Archangium primigenium: one gene and its partner. The protein of the gene in region 1 interacts with the protein of each later gene in a pairwise test. Links are inferred from orthologs where the notes say so. Each region holds a gene or a part of one and is shown on either strand. Other genes may lie near its edges.

Region 1 (5,769 bases):
GGGAGACGACCTGGTGGGGGAGATGGGCGGCCTGCACCGCTTCGTGTCCTGGGACCGGCCCATGCTCACCGACAGCGGCGGCTTCCAGGTGTTCAGCCTGTCGGAGAAGCGGAAGATCACCGAGGAGGGCGCCGCCTTCCAGTCCCACCTGGACGGGCGCAAGCTCCTGCTCACGCCCGAGCGCTCCATCGAGATCCAGGAGACGCTCGGCGCGGACATCATCATGGCCTTCGACGAGTGCCCGCCGTCCACCGAGAGCCGGGCCTACCTGGAGCAGTCCCTGGCGCGCACCACGCGCTGGCTGCACCGGTGCGTGAAGGCCTGGAGCCGCGAGCGCTCCTCGCTCTTCGGCATCGTCCAGGGCGGACTGGATCCCCAGCTGCGCAAGGCGCACGCCGAGGAGGTGTGCGCGGTGGACCTGCCCGGCTACGCGCTCGGGGGCTACGCGGTGGGGGAGACGCCCGAGGCCATGTACGAGGGCGTCGCCTACTCGGCGCCGCTCTTGCCCCGGGACAAGCCGCGCTACCTCATGGGGGTGGGCACGCCCGTGGACCTCATCACCTGCGTGGAGCAGGGGGTGGACATGTTCGACTGCGTGCTGCCCACGCGCTGCGCGCGCAACGGCCTGCTCTTCACCACCGAGGGCAAGCTCGTCATCCGCAACGCCACCTGGGCCAAGGATCCCCGGCCGGTGGACCCGGCGTGCACCTGCTACACCTGCCGCACGTTCAGCCGCGCCTACCTGCGCCACCTCTTCGTGGCGGGGGAGATCCTCGCCATGCGGCTCAACACCCTGCACAACCTGCACTACTTCCTCACCCTGATGAAGCAGGTGCGCGAGGCCATCGCCGAGGACCGCTTCGCCTCCTTCGCCCGGGACTTCCGCGAGAAGGCGCGGGCCCAGGAAGCCGAGCGCACGCGGTCGAAGTAGGCCCCAAGCCGGGGAAAAACGGGGGGTTGGAGGGGGACCGGGCGGGTATGACGCGGCACGGAATGGTCCCGGCGGCACGTCGTTCCTTGCTCGGGGTGTGGGGCTGCTGCTAAGAGGCCCCGCTTTCCGGCTCTTCTGTTGTCCACTGGAGGAAGTGGGCAGCGCCCTGGATGGAGCCCTCCATTTTCATCGAGCGACGAGGCGGTTCGTGGCTGACAGCTATCTAGTCCTGGCGCAGGCAACGGGTGGACCCGGCGGCGTGTGGAACATCGCGTTCTTCATCGGCCTGTTCGCCATCATGTACTTCATGATGATCCGCCCGCAGCAGAAGCAGCTCAAAACGCACCGCGAGCTCATCTCCAGCCTGAAGAAGGGGGATGAGGTCGTCACGCAGGGTGGACTCATCGGGCGCATCCAGGTGGTGGCCGAGCGTGAAGTGACGCTCGAGGTCTCCACGGGCACGCGCATCCGGGTTCTCAAGACGTCGGTGGCGGGACGGTACGCGGCGGGGGGCGAGAGCGCCCCGGCCGCCAAGATCGAAGACAAGAAGGAGGAGAAGTAATGGATCGCGGCTGGTACTGGAGGCTGGGCCTGGTGGTCGGCGTGACGCTGTTGACCATCTGGTTCCTCATTCCCTCCTATTATTCGCTGTTCCATGTCGAGCGCAGCCAGCGCAACAACCTGGCGGCGATCGACGCGGCCATGCCTCGCTGGGCCCCCCCGGCCAAGTACCGCATCAACCTGGGGCTGGACCTGCAGGGTGGCATCCACATGGTGATGCGGGTGGACACCAAGACGGCCCTCGAGAAGCGCACCGAGCGCCGCGGGGACCAGATCGCCCGCTACGTCAACGAGAAGCAGCTGGGCCAGGTGTCCGTGAGCACGGACCCGGACCGCCTCCAGGTGACGCTGACGGCGCAGGATCCGGCCACCATGGACGCCATCGAGAAGGAGGTCCTCTCCAACAACCAGGACTTCTCCAAGGTGTCGCGCGACGGCGGCAAGCTGACCATCGCCCTGGCCGACTCCCAGACCACGCGCTTCCGTGAGGAGGCGGTGGACCAGGCGATGCTCGTCATCCGCAAGCGCATCGACAAGTGGGGCGTGGCCGAGGTGGACGTGCGCAAGCTGGGCTCGGACGCCATCCAGATCTCCCTGCCGGGCCGCAACAACCCGGAGCAGGCCAAGGAGCTCGTGGGCACCACCGCCCAGCTCGAGTTCCACATGGTGGACGACACCACGGACTTCTTCCGTCAGACCTACCAGAACACGCCGCCCCCCGAGGGCAGCAACATCACCCTGACGACCGCCGAGGGCTTCCCCCAGCTGGAGGGCGCCAACCGCGAGGCGCTGCTCGGCTACGTGAAGGGCAAGGTCCCCCAGGACCGCGTGGTGCTGCTCGAGTGCATCGCGAGCGCCACGCGCCGGGGCGTGTGTGACAGCTACCGCACCTACCTGGTGGAGAAGGAAGCGCCGCTCACGGGCGAGAGCCTGACGGGCGCGGACGCCTCGCTCAGCCAGCTCAACGAGCCCGAGGTGAACATCAGCTTCGACGCCAACGGGGCGCGCCAGTTCGAGCTGCTCACCGAGAAGGGCGTGGGCCGGCGCATGGCGATCGTGCTGGACGACTACGTGCAGTCCGCGCCGCGCATCAACGAGCGCATCGGCGGCGGCCGCGCGCGCATCACCATGGGCCGCTCGGGGGGCCGTCCCCTGGAGCAGTGGCTGGCGGACGCGCAGACGCTCGCGCTCGCGCTCAAGGCCGGCGCGCTGCCCGCGCCCGTCACCACCGGTGAGATCCGCCAGGTGGGCGCCTCGCTGGGTGACGAGCTCATCCGCAAGGGCGGCCTGGCCGCGGCGGTGGGCGTGCTCTGCGTGGTCGTCTTCATGGTGGTCTACTACCGCTCCGCGGGCCTCATCGCGGACGTGGCGCTCCTGCTCAACGGCCTGCTCATCCTCGGGGGTCTGGCGTTCTTCAACGCCACGCTCACGCTGCCGGGCATCGCCGGGTTCGTGCTCACGCTGGGCATCGCGGTGGATGCCAACGTGCTCATCAACGAGCGCATCCGAGAGGAGCTGTCCCACGGCAAGTCGGCCCGGGTCGCGGTGGACCAGGGCTACGATCGCGCCTTCTGGACCATCTTCGACGCCCACGTCACCGCGCTCATCGCCGGCTTCATCCTGTTCTTCACGGGAACCGGTCCGGTGCGCGGCTTCGCCACCACGCTCATCATCGGCCTGCTGGCGTCGCTCTTCACGTCCATCCTGGTGACGCGCGTCATCATGACCTACTTCGTCCACGGCAAGAACGCTCAGACGGTGTCCGTCTAGGCCACACCTCGAGGCACAGCCGCCATGCAGATCCTCAAGAACAAGACGAACATCGACTTCATCGGCAAGCGCAAGCCGGCGTTCTTCATCTCCACGGTCATCAACCTGCTCATCCTGGTGGGCATCGCCGTCTTCGGCTTCAACCTGGGCGTGGACTTCGCCGGTGGCACCGTGGTGGAGGTGCAGTTCAACCACCCGGTGAGCGCCGCGGACGTGCGCCAGCGCGTGGAGTCCTCCGGCCAGCTGCACGACGTGTCCGTGCAGAGCATCGGCTCGTCGAGCGAGAACTCCTTCCTGGTGCGCCTGGGCGGTGTGACCCAGCTGACCCAGGAGAGCGCCGAGAAGGCCCGCGAGGCCCTCGTGAAGCTCGGTCAGGTGGAGCCGGAGTCCATCCGCGCCGACCTGCCCAACGGCATGATCCGCGTGCGCGCCAAGCAGCCGCTCGTGCCCGCGCAGATCCAGAAGGCCGTGGTGGACACGGGCACCGGCGTGGACGAGGTGCGCGACCTGGGCCAGACCCAGGCCGGTGACTACGAGTACCAGGTGGTGGCCAGCGGCATGGCCGACCGCATCCGCGCCGCGCTGATGCACGGCGTGCAGAACCCCGAGTCGCCGGACTTCGAGATGCGCCGCACCGAGTACGTGGGTCCCCAGGTGGGCAAGCAGCTGCGCAACCGCGGCTTCCAGGCGCTGCTCTTCTCCATGCTCGCCATCCTCATCTACGTGGCCTTCCGCTTCGACTTCAAGTTCGGCCCCGGCGCGCTGCTCTCCATGGTCCACGACGTGATCATGGTGGCCGGCTTCTACCTGGTCACCCGCGCCGAGTTCAGCCTCACGTCCATCGCCGCGCTGCTCACGGTGGTGGGCTACTCGGTCAACGACACCATCGTGATCTACGACCGCATCCGCGAGGACATGGTGAAGTACCCCAACCGTGCCCTGCCGGAGGTCATCAACATCGCGATCAACGACACCCTGGTGCGCACCATCCTCACCTCGGGCGTGACGTCGCTGTCGCTCGTGGGTCTGATGATCTTCGGCGTGGGGGAGATCCGCGACTTCGCCTGGGCCATGTTCGTGGGCATCCTCGTGGGCACCTACTCCTCGGTGTACATCGCGAGCCCGCTCACCATCTGGCTCGACGAGCGCTCGGCCCACAAGAAGCCCATCGAGCAGCCCAAGACGGCTTGAGCCCACCGGGCGCTCCCGTGGTTCCCCGAGGCCCCTGGTGCTCCGTGAGACTCACGGGCCCGGGGGCCTCGGGCGTTGAAGCGCAACCGCCGCGTGTCTGGGGCATCCCATGCACGCGCCCGCCTCGCCTCCGCGGTGAGGGGGCAGGGGGGCGAGCCGCACGTCGAACTCGCCTCGACAGACTTCCCAGGTAGACTGGTGGGGTGGATGCGCGGGGATGACCCACCGCCCCCAAGGAGAGGCGAGAACGTGCGTTGGTTGATGCCCGAGGTGCACCCGGAGCCCGCCGCCCTGCTCGCCGCCGAGCTGGGGTTGCATCCCCTCTCTGCCCGGGTGCTCGCCCACCGGGGCCTGCGCACCCCCGAGGCCGCCTCCGCCTTCCTGTCCGACCGGCTGGCCGACCTGCCCGACCCCTACCGGATGAAGGGCATGGGCGCCGCCGTGGACCGGCTCACGCGGGCCCTGCGCGAGAAGGAGCGCATCACCCTCTACGGCGACTACGACGTGGACGGGGTGTGCTCCACGTCACTCCTGGCCCTGTTCCTGCGTGAGCTGGGCGTGCGGCCCGCCACCTACATCCCCCACCGGCTCGGCGAGGGGTATGGGCTCAACCTCCAGGCGGTGGAGAAGATCGCCGCGGACGGCACCCGGGTGCTGGTGACGCTCGACTGCGGCGTCACCTCCGTGGCGGAGATCGCCCGGGCGCGGGACCTGGGCCTGGACGTGGTGGTGGTGGATCACCACACGGTGCCCCCCACGCTGCCTCCGGCCGTGGCGGTGCTCAACCCCCACCAGCCCGGCTGTGAGTACCCCACCAAGCACCTGTGCGCCGCGGGCGTGGCCTTCAACCTCTGCATGGGCCTGCGCAAGCGGCTGCGCGACGACGGCTGGTTCGCCACCCGCAAGGAGCCCAACCTCAAGGCGCTGATGGACCTGGTGGCCATGGCCACCGTGGCGGACGTGGTGCCGCTCACCGGCGCCAACCGCATCCTCGTGCACCACGGCCTGCAGGAGCTGAGCGCGGGCCGCCGCCCCGGGGTGCGCGCCCTCAAGGAAGTGGCCGGCCTGGACGCCGACAGCCCCGTCACCGCCGGGCAGGTGGGCTACCGCCTGGGGCCCCGCATCAACGCCGCGGGCCGACTGCATGACGCCTCGCTCGGGCTGCAGCTGTTGTGCTCGGACACCGTGGACGCCGCCCGGCCGCTCGCCCAGATGTTGGATCGCGCCAACGCCGAGCGGCAGGGCCTGGAGAGCAGCATCCTCACCGAGGCCCTGGCCCAGGCGGAGGAGATCGCCGAGCGGGGCGCCCGCGGCTT
Region 2 (5,888 bases), 1.5 Mb from region 1 along the record:
GATGCATCTACAGCACGGCGAGAGTCTGGTCGCGAGGTCCGCTGGCGGAGCGTGGGCCGAGTGCGAGCCGCACCACGACCTGCCGCACGTCTACACCGTCGACACGGGAACCTTGGCCCCCGGGGAGCCGTTCCGGTACGTGGTGCGCCGCGCCGACGGCACCGAGCGAGCGGAGCGATTCTTCGCCCATTCGCTTGAGCGGGGCGGGCCGATGGACGTCTGGGAAGGGATCCGTGCCATCGACAACGCCTTCTACGCCACCGAAGTCCGGGAGCACCTCGAGCGCCGCGGGTTCGCCGTGGTCCGACGCGTCCTGTCCGAGGATCTGCTGAGCACCTTGCGCGCTGTCGTGCAGCCCCTCATCACCGACGTATGGGAGGCGAACAGGGCGGCGCACCGGGACAAGATCAACCTGGAGAAGGTGCTGCTGCATGTTCCCCATCTCCTCCAGGCGCTGGCCGAGAAGGTGGGGCCGCTCCTCAAGAGCATCCTGGGGAACGAGGTGTTCCTCGAGTACGAGCAGGTCATGGTGGTGCGCGCGGGGACCGCGTATGCCACCAAGTGCCACCGGGATGTCGATGGCGGCAAGGCTGGCTACTCCGAGGCCTCGCGGCGCCACAAGGGCTCGGTGCACCTCTGGATCCCGCTCGTCGACATCGACGCGACGCGGGCGTGCATGTATGTCGATCCGTTCGATGCGCCCGGACAGTCCCTCGACATGACGATGCGGGCCGGCGACGCACTGTTCCTGCACAACTACGTGTGGCACGGGAGCCGCGCCAACACCTCTGGGGTGGACCGCATCTCCTGGCTGCTGAACTTCGCCCCCGCGCCGAGCCACGATGAGAGCAACCCGGGCGCCGACCTCAACCTCCAGCTCCTGCGCGGTGGAGTGCCCACGGACCTGGCCCCCGACGTGTGCAACCGGTTGGCCCAGGAGAAACACAGGTTCCTGAACCTCTTCGACGCATTCTTCACGTACGACCCGTCCCAGCTGCGCATGGTGCATCCGGACAACCGGCGCGGGAACCACGAGGCGCGGCCCCTGGTGGCGGGGACTCCACGCAAGCCCGTGCAAGCCCAGCGCTGACGCACACCCTGGCGAGCTCCAACAGCCCCACCGCGCCCGCGGTGGACAAACAAAAAAGCCCAGCAATCCGAAAGGATTGCTGGGCTTCTTTTGGCGAGGAGTACGGGACTTGAACCCGTGGCCTCCGGCGTGACAGGCCGGCGTTCTAACCAACTGAACTAACTCCCCACAACGCCTCTCCCCGAGAGGAGAAGATGAAGACCCTGGAGCCTACCGTGAGGTGAAACTCCAGGGTCTTCGATGGTCGGGGCGACAGGATTTGAACCTGCGACCACTTGCACCCCAAGCAAGTGCGCTACCAGGCTGCGCTACGCCCCGTTGAGTCGTCTCGTCGCCGCCGGTTTCGGCGTCAGCGAGATGGGCTGCTTATGCCCGCCCCATCTCCCCAGGTCAAGAAAGAGATCGGGCACTTCCTCAAAAAATCTATTCGGCCTTGGCCTTCAGGCCGCCCGCGGAGGCCGCGAGCGGACCCACGTCCTCGAGCTCCTCGTCGAAGTCCTCGGGATCCAATCCCGCGGCCTCGGCGGCGTCGGCGGCGGCCTCCTCGGCGGCGTCCAGCTCGGAGTGGTTCTCCGGAATCTGCTCGCCGTTGAGGGCCGCCTTGAGCACCGCGCTCGGCCGGAAGGTCAGCACCCGGCGCGCGGAGATTTCGATCTCCTTGCCCGTCTGCGGATTGCGCCCCACGCGCGCCTTCTTCTGGCGCACCTGGAAATTGCCGAAGCCGGAGATCTTGATCTTGTCCCCGCGCTCCAGCGTCTCCTTGAAGGTGTCGAAGACGAGCTCCACGATCTCCGCCGACTCCTTCTTGGAGAAGCCGACCTTCTCGTAGACGCCCTCGATGATGTCCGCCTTGGTCATGCGCGTGCCTTCGCGTCCCTCTCCAGGGGGTGAACCCGGCGGACTGTGACAGCCTTCCCGGACAGCTGTCAACCCACCGGTTTCACTCAGGTTTTCCCGTTTCCAACGTCAGCTGCGCAGCGCTCCGCCGAGGCGTTGGTTGACCTCGGAGATGATGCGCTGGTGGGCGGTGCCCACCTCCACGTCGGTGAGCGTGCGCTCGGGCGAGCGGTAGCGGATGGCGTAGGCGAGGTTCTTGCGGCCCTCGGGGATGGGCTTGCCCGTGTACACGTCGAACACGAGCGCGTCCTCCACCAGCGGCCCGCCCACCTCCAGGATGACGCGGCGGACCTCGTCGTTGGCGAGCTCCACCGGCACCACCACGGCCAGGTCACGGAGCACGGCGGGGAACTTCGGCAGCCCGCGCGAGGAGGGCACGAGCCGGGCGGCGGCGTAGAGCGGCGCCGTGTCCAGCTCGAAGACGAAGACGTCCCGGGGCAGGTCCAGGGCCTTGGTCACGCGGGGGTGCACTTCGCCCACGTGGCCGAGCACCGTGCCGTCCGCCAGCTCCACGCGCGCGCACGCCCGCAGGTGCCAGGCCGGGGCCTCGGCGGGCACGAAGCGCACGCCGTCCACGTGCAGCGCGTGCAGCAGGGACTCCAGCGCGCCCTTGGCGTCGTAGAAGTCCGCCCGGGCCTCCTTCTGCGTCCACGAGCGCCCGCCGCGCACGCCCCAGACGAGGCCCGCCACGCGGTGCACCTCGCGGGTGGCCGGACGCTGGCCCTGCCCGCCCTCCGCATCCCGGAGGTAGGCCCGGCCCATCTCGTACACGGACACGGTGTCCACCTGGTGCCGCACGCTGCGCGAGAGGTTCTCGAGCAGGCCGGGCAGGAGGCTCGTGCGCATCACGGACTGCTCCACGCTCAGGGGGTTGAGCAGCGCGACGGGCTGCTCGGTGCCGCCCAGGACTTCCAGCGTGCGCGGGGTGACGAAGGAGTAGTTCACCACCTCGCTCAGGCCCGCGCCGGACAGGGCCTGGCGGGCGCGGCGCTCGGCCTCGGTGGTGGGCGACTCGGGGGCCAGCTCGGCGAGTCCCCGGGGCAGCTTCGCGGGGATGTTGTCGTAGCCGTACACGCGCGCGAGCTCCTCCATGAGGTCCTCCTCGCGCTCCACGTCCACGCGGGCGCGGGGCACCTCGAAGGTGCTCTGACCGCTCCCCTCCTCCACGCCCCGGAAGCCGAGCACGCCGAGGATGCGCCGGCACTCGGACTCGGCGATGGACACGCCGAGCACCTTCTCCACCCGGCCGTAGCGCAGGGTCACCCGGCGCGGCGGCTGGGGCTGGGGGTGGAGGTCCACCCGGCCGGGCGCCACGGTGCCGCCGGCCAGCTCCGCGATGAGCGCCGCGGCGCGGTCCACCGCGGGCACGACGGCGTCCAGGTCCGCGCCGCGCTCGAAGCGGTGCGAGGCCTCGGTGTGCAGGCCGTGGCGCTTGGAGGAGCGGCGCACCGTGGCGGGCTGGAAGTGGGCGGACTCGAGCACCACGCGCGTGGTCCCCGCGCCCACCTCGCTGTCCGCGCCGCCCATGACGCCGGCCAGGGCCTGGGCCCGGTCCCGGTCACAGATGAGCAGATCCTCGGGCGAGAGCGTGCGCTCCTTGCCATCCAGCGTGGTCATCTTCTCGCCGGGCCGCGCGGTGCGGACGATGATCTCCTGGCCCGCCACCTTGTCCAGGTCGAAGGCGTGCAGGGGCTGGCCGTACTCGAGCAGCACGAAGTTGGTGACGTCCACCACGTTGCTGATGGGGCGCACGCCGCAGGCCTTGAGCCGGTCCTGCAGCCACTGGGGCGAGGGGCCGATCTTCACGTTCTCGATGACGCGCGCGGCGTAGCGCGGGCAGCGCGTGGCGTCCTCGATGCGCACCCGCACCTTCTCGGAGGCGGGCGCGCCGGACTCGGCGAGCCGGGGCTCGGGCGGACGCAGGGGGGCGCCCGTGGCCACCGCCACCTCGCGCGCCACGCCCAGGTGGGACAGGGCATCCGGGCGGTTGGGGGTGACGTTCACCTCCAACACCACGTCATCCAGCCCGAGCGCCTCGGCGATGGGCGTGCCGGGCGCGAGGTCCGCGGGGAGGATGAGCAGGCCCGAGGACTCCTCGGACAGGCCCAGCTCCTTGGCCGAGCAGAGCATGCCGAAGCTGTCCACGCCGCGCAGCGGGGCCTGCTTGATCTCCACCCCGTTGGGCAGCCGGGTGCCGAGCGTGGCCAGGGGGACCTTGTCCCCGACCTTGAAGTTCTTGGCGCCGCACACCACCTGGAGCATGTCCGCCTGGCCCAGGTCGATCTGGGTGACGGAGAGCTTGTCCGCGTTGGGGTGCTGCACGGACGCGGCGATGCGGGCCACCACCACGCCGCGCAGGGCATCGCCGGGGCGGTCCATGCCCTCGATCTCCAGTCCCACGGCGGTCAACCGGCGCGCCAGCTCGTCCACGTCCGCGGGCAGCGCCACATAGTCCTTGAGCCACTTGACCGAGATCTTCATCAGAACTGCTCCAGGAAGCGCGCGTCGTTCTCGAACATCATCCGCAGGTCGTCGATGCGGTAGCGCAGCATGGCGATGCGCTCCACGCCCATGCCGAACGCGTAGCCGGTCAGCTGGGTGGCGTCATAGCCCGCGTGCTTGAACACGTTGGGGTGCACCATGCCGCTGCCGAGCACCTCCAGCCAGCCGGTGTGCTTGCACACGCGGCAGCCCTTGCCGCCGCACGAGGTACAGGAGATGTCCACCTCGGCCGAGGGCTCGGTGAAGGGGAAGAAGGAGGGCCGGAAGCGCGTGCGCGTGTCCGAGCCGAAGAAGGCCCGCACGAAGGCGTCCAGGGTTCCCTTGAGCTCGGCGAAGCTCACGTCCTTGTCCACCAGCAGGCCCTCCACCTGGTGGAACATGGGCGTGTGGGTGATGTCCGAGTCGCGCCGGTAGACCCGGCCCGGCATGATGGCGCGGATGGGCGGCGGGCGGTTGAGCATGAAGCGCACCTGCACCGGCGACGTGTGCGTGCGCAAGAGCACCGGGCTGTCCGCCTTCTTCGCGTGGCCGAGCGAGGCGTCGTCCACGTAGAAGGTGTCCTGCATGTCGCGCGCGGGGTGATCCTTCGGGAGGTTGAGCGCCTCGAAGTTGAAGTAGTCCAGCTCGATCTCCGGCCCGTGCGCCACCTCGAAGCCCAGCCGCTGGAAGGTGCGGACGATGTCCTCCATCGTCCGGGACACCGGGTGGCGGCTGCCCGGGGACACGCTCCGGCCCGGCAACGTCACGTCCAGTCGGGGGCCGCGCAGCTCCGCCGCGAGCGCCGCCTCCTCCACGCGCTGGGTGGCATCGGCCAGGAGCTGCTCGATCTCGGCCTTGACCTGGTTGGCCACCTCGCCCAGGGCGCGGCGCTCGTCGGGGGGCAGCTTGCCCATGCCCCCGAGCACACCCGACAGCTCCCCCTTCTTGCCCAGGTATCGGATCCGGAGCGCCTCCACGGCGGAGGGCTCCGACGCGACGGAGATGTCGCGCCGCGCCGCATCCGCGAGCGTCTGCAAACGGTCTCGCATCGGACAACTGCCTTTCCTCCCCGGAGCATGCCGGGGCCAAAAAAAAGGGCCGCCCACAGGGGCGGCCCGGTTTGAATCTCAGGAGCGGAGCGAGCCCGGTGAACCCAGGCCCCACTCACCTCTCACGGTGTGCTTCAGGCCGCCTTCGCAATGTTGGCGACGGCGGCAAAACCGGCGGGATCCGCCACGGCCAGGTCGGCGAGGACCTTGCGATCCAGAGCGACCTTGTTCTTGGCCAGACCGGCGATCAGCCGCGAGTACGACAGGCCCACGGTGCGGGCGGCCGCGTTGATGCGGACGATCCACAGCGAACGGAAGTTGCGCTTCCGCTGGGCGCGGTCACGGCTGGCGTAGTCCAGCGCGCGCTCCAC

Evidence for each region. Proteins that work in one complex are often made in the same cells at the same time.
Region 2: the proteins of secD (region 1) and pheT interact in binary tests that used the Escherichia coli proteins (3 or more experiments, as listed by UniProt). The link is inferred for Archangium primigenium from one-to-one orthologs.

The regions. Positions count from the first base shown.
Region 1 is NZ_JADWYI010000001.1:4,433,594-4,439,362, forward strand. What follows is about bases 891-3,877. They hold secD (protein translocase subunit SecD), read left to right. Parts: upstream 891-1,492; coding sequence 1,493-3,262; downstream 3,263-3,877. Other genes in these bases: tgt (tRNA guanosine(34) transglycosylase Tgt), read left to right, coding at 891-931; yajC (preprotein translocase subunit YajC), read left to right, coding at 1,140-1,493; secF (protein translocase subunit SecF), read left to right, coding at 3,287-3,877. Outside these bases: more of tgt, read left to right, coding at 1-890; more of secF, read left to right, coding at 3,878-4,453; single-stranded-DNA-specific exonuclease RecJ, read left to right, coding at 4,703-5,769. UniProt on the Escherichia coli protein: Part of the Sec protein translocase complex. Interacts with the SecYEG preprotein conducting channel. SecDF uses the proton motive force (PMF) to complete protein translocation after the ATP-dependent function of SecA.
Region 2 is NZ_JADWYI010000001.1:5,906,419-5,912,306, forward strand. Bases 1,763-4,868 are described here. They hold pheT (phenylalanine--tRNA ligase subunit beta), read right to left. Parts: upstream 4,469-4,868; coding sequence 2,057-4,468; downstream 1,763-2,056. Other genes in these bases: I3V78_RS24175 (integration host factor subunit alpha), read right to left, coding at 1,763-1,948; pheS (phenylalanine--tRNA ligase subunit alpha), read right to left, coding at 4,468-4,868. In the rest of the region: I3V78_RS24160 (phytanoyl-CoA dioxygenase family protein), read left to right, coding at 1-1,090; more of I3V78_RS24175, read right to left, coding at 1,514-1,762; more of pheS, read right to left, coding at 4,869-5,517; rplT (50S ribosomal protein L20), read right to left, coding at 5,652-5,888.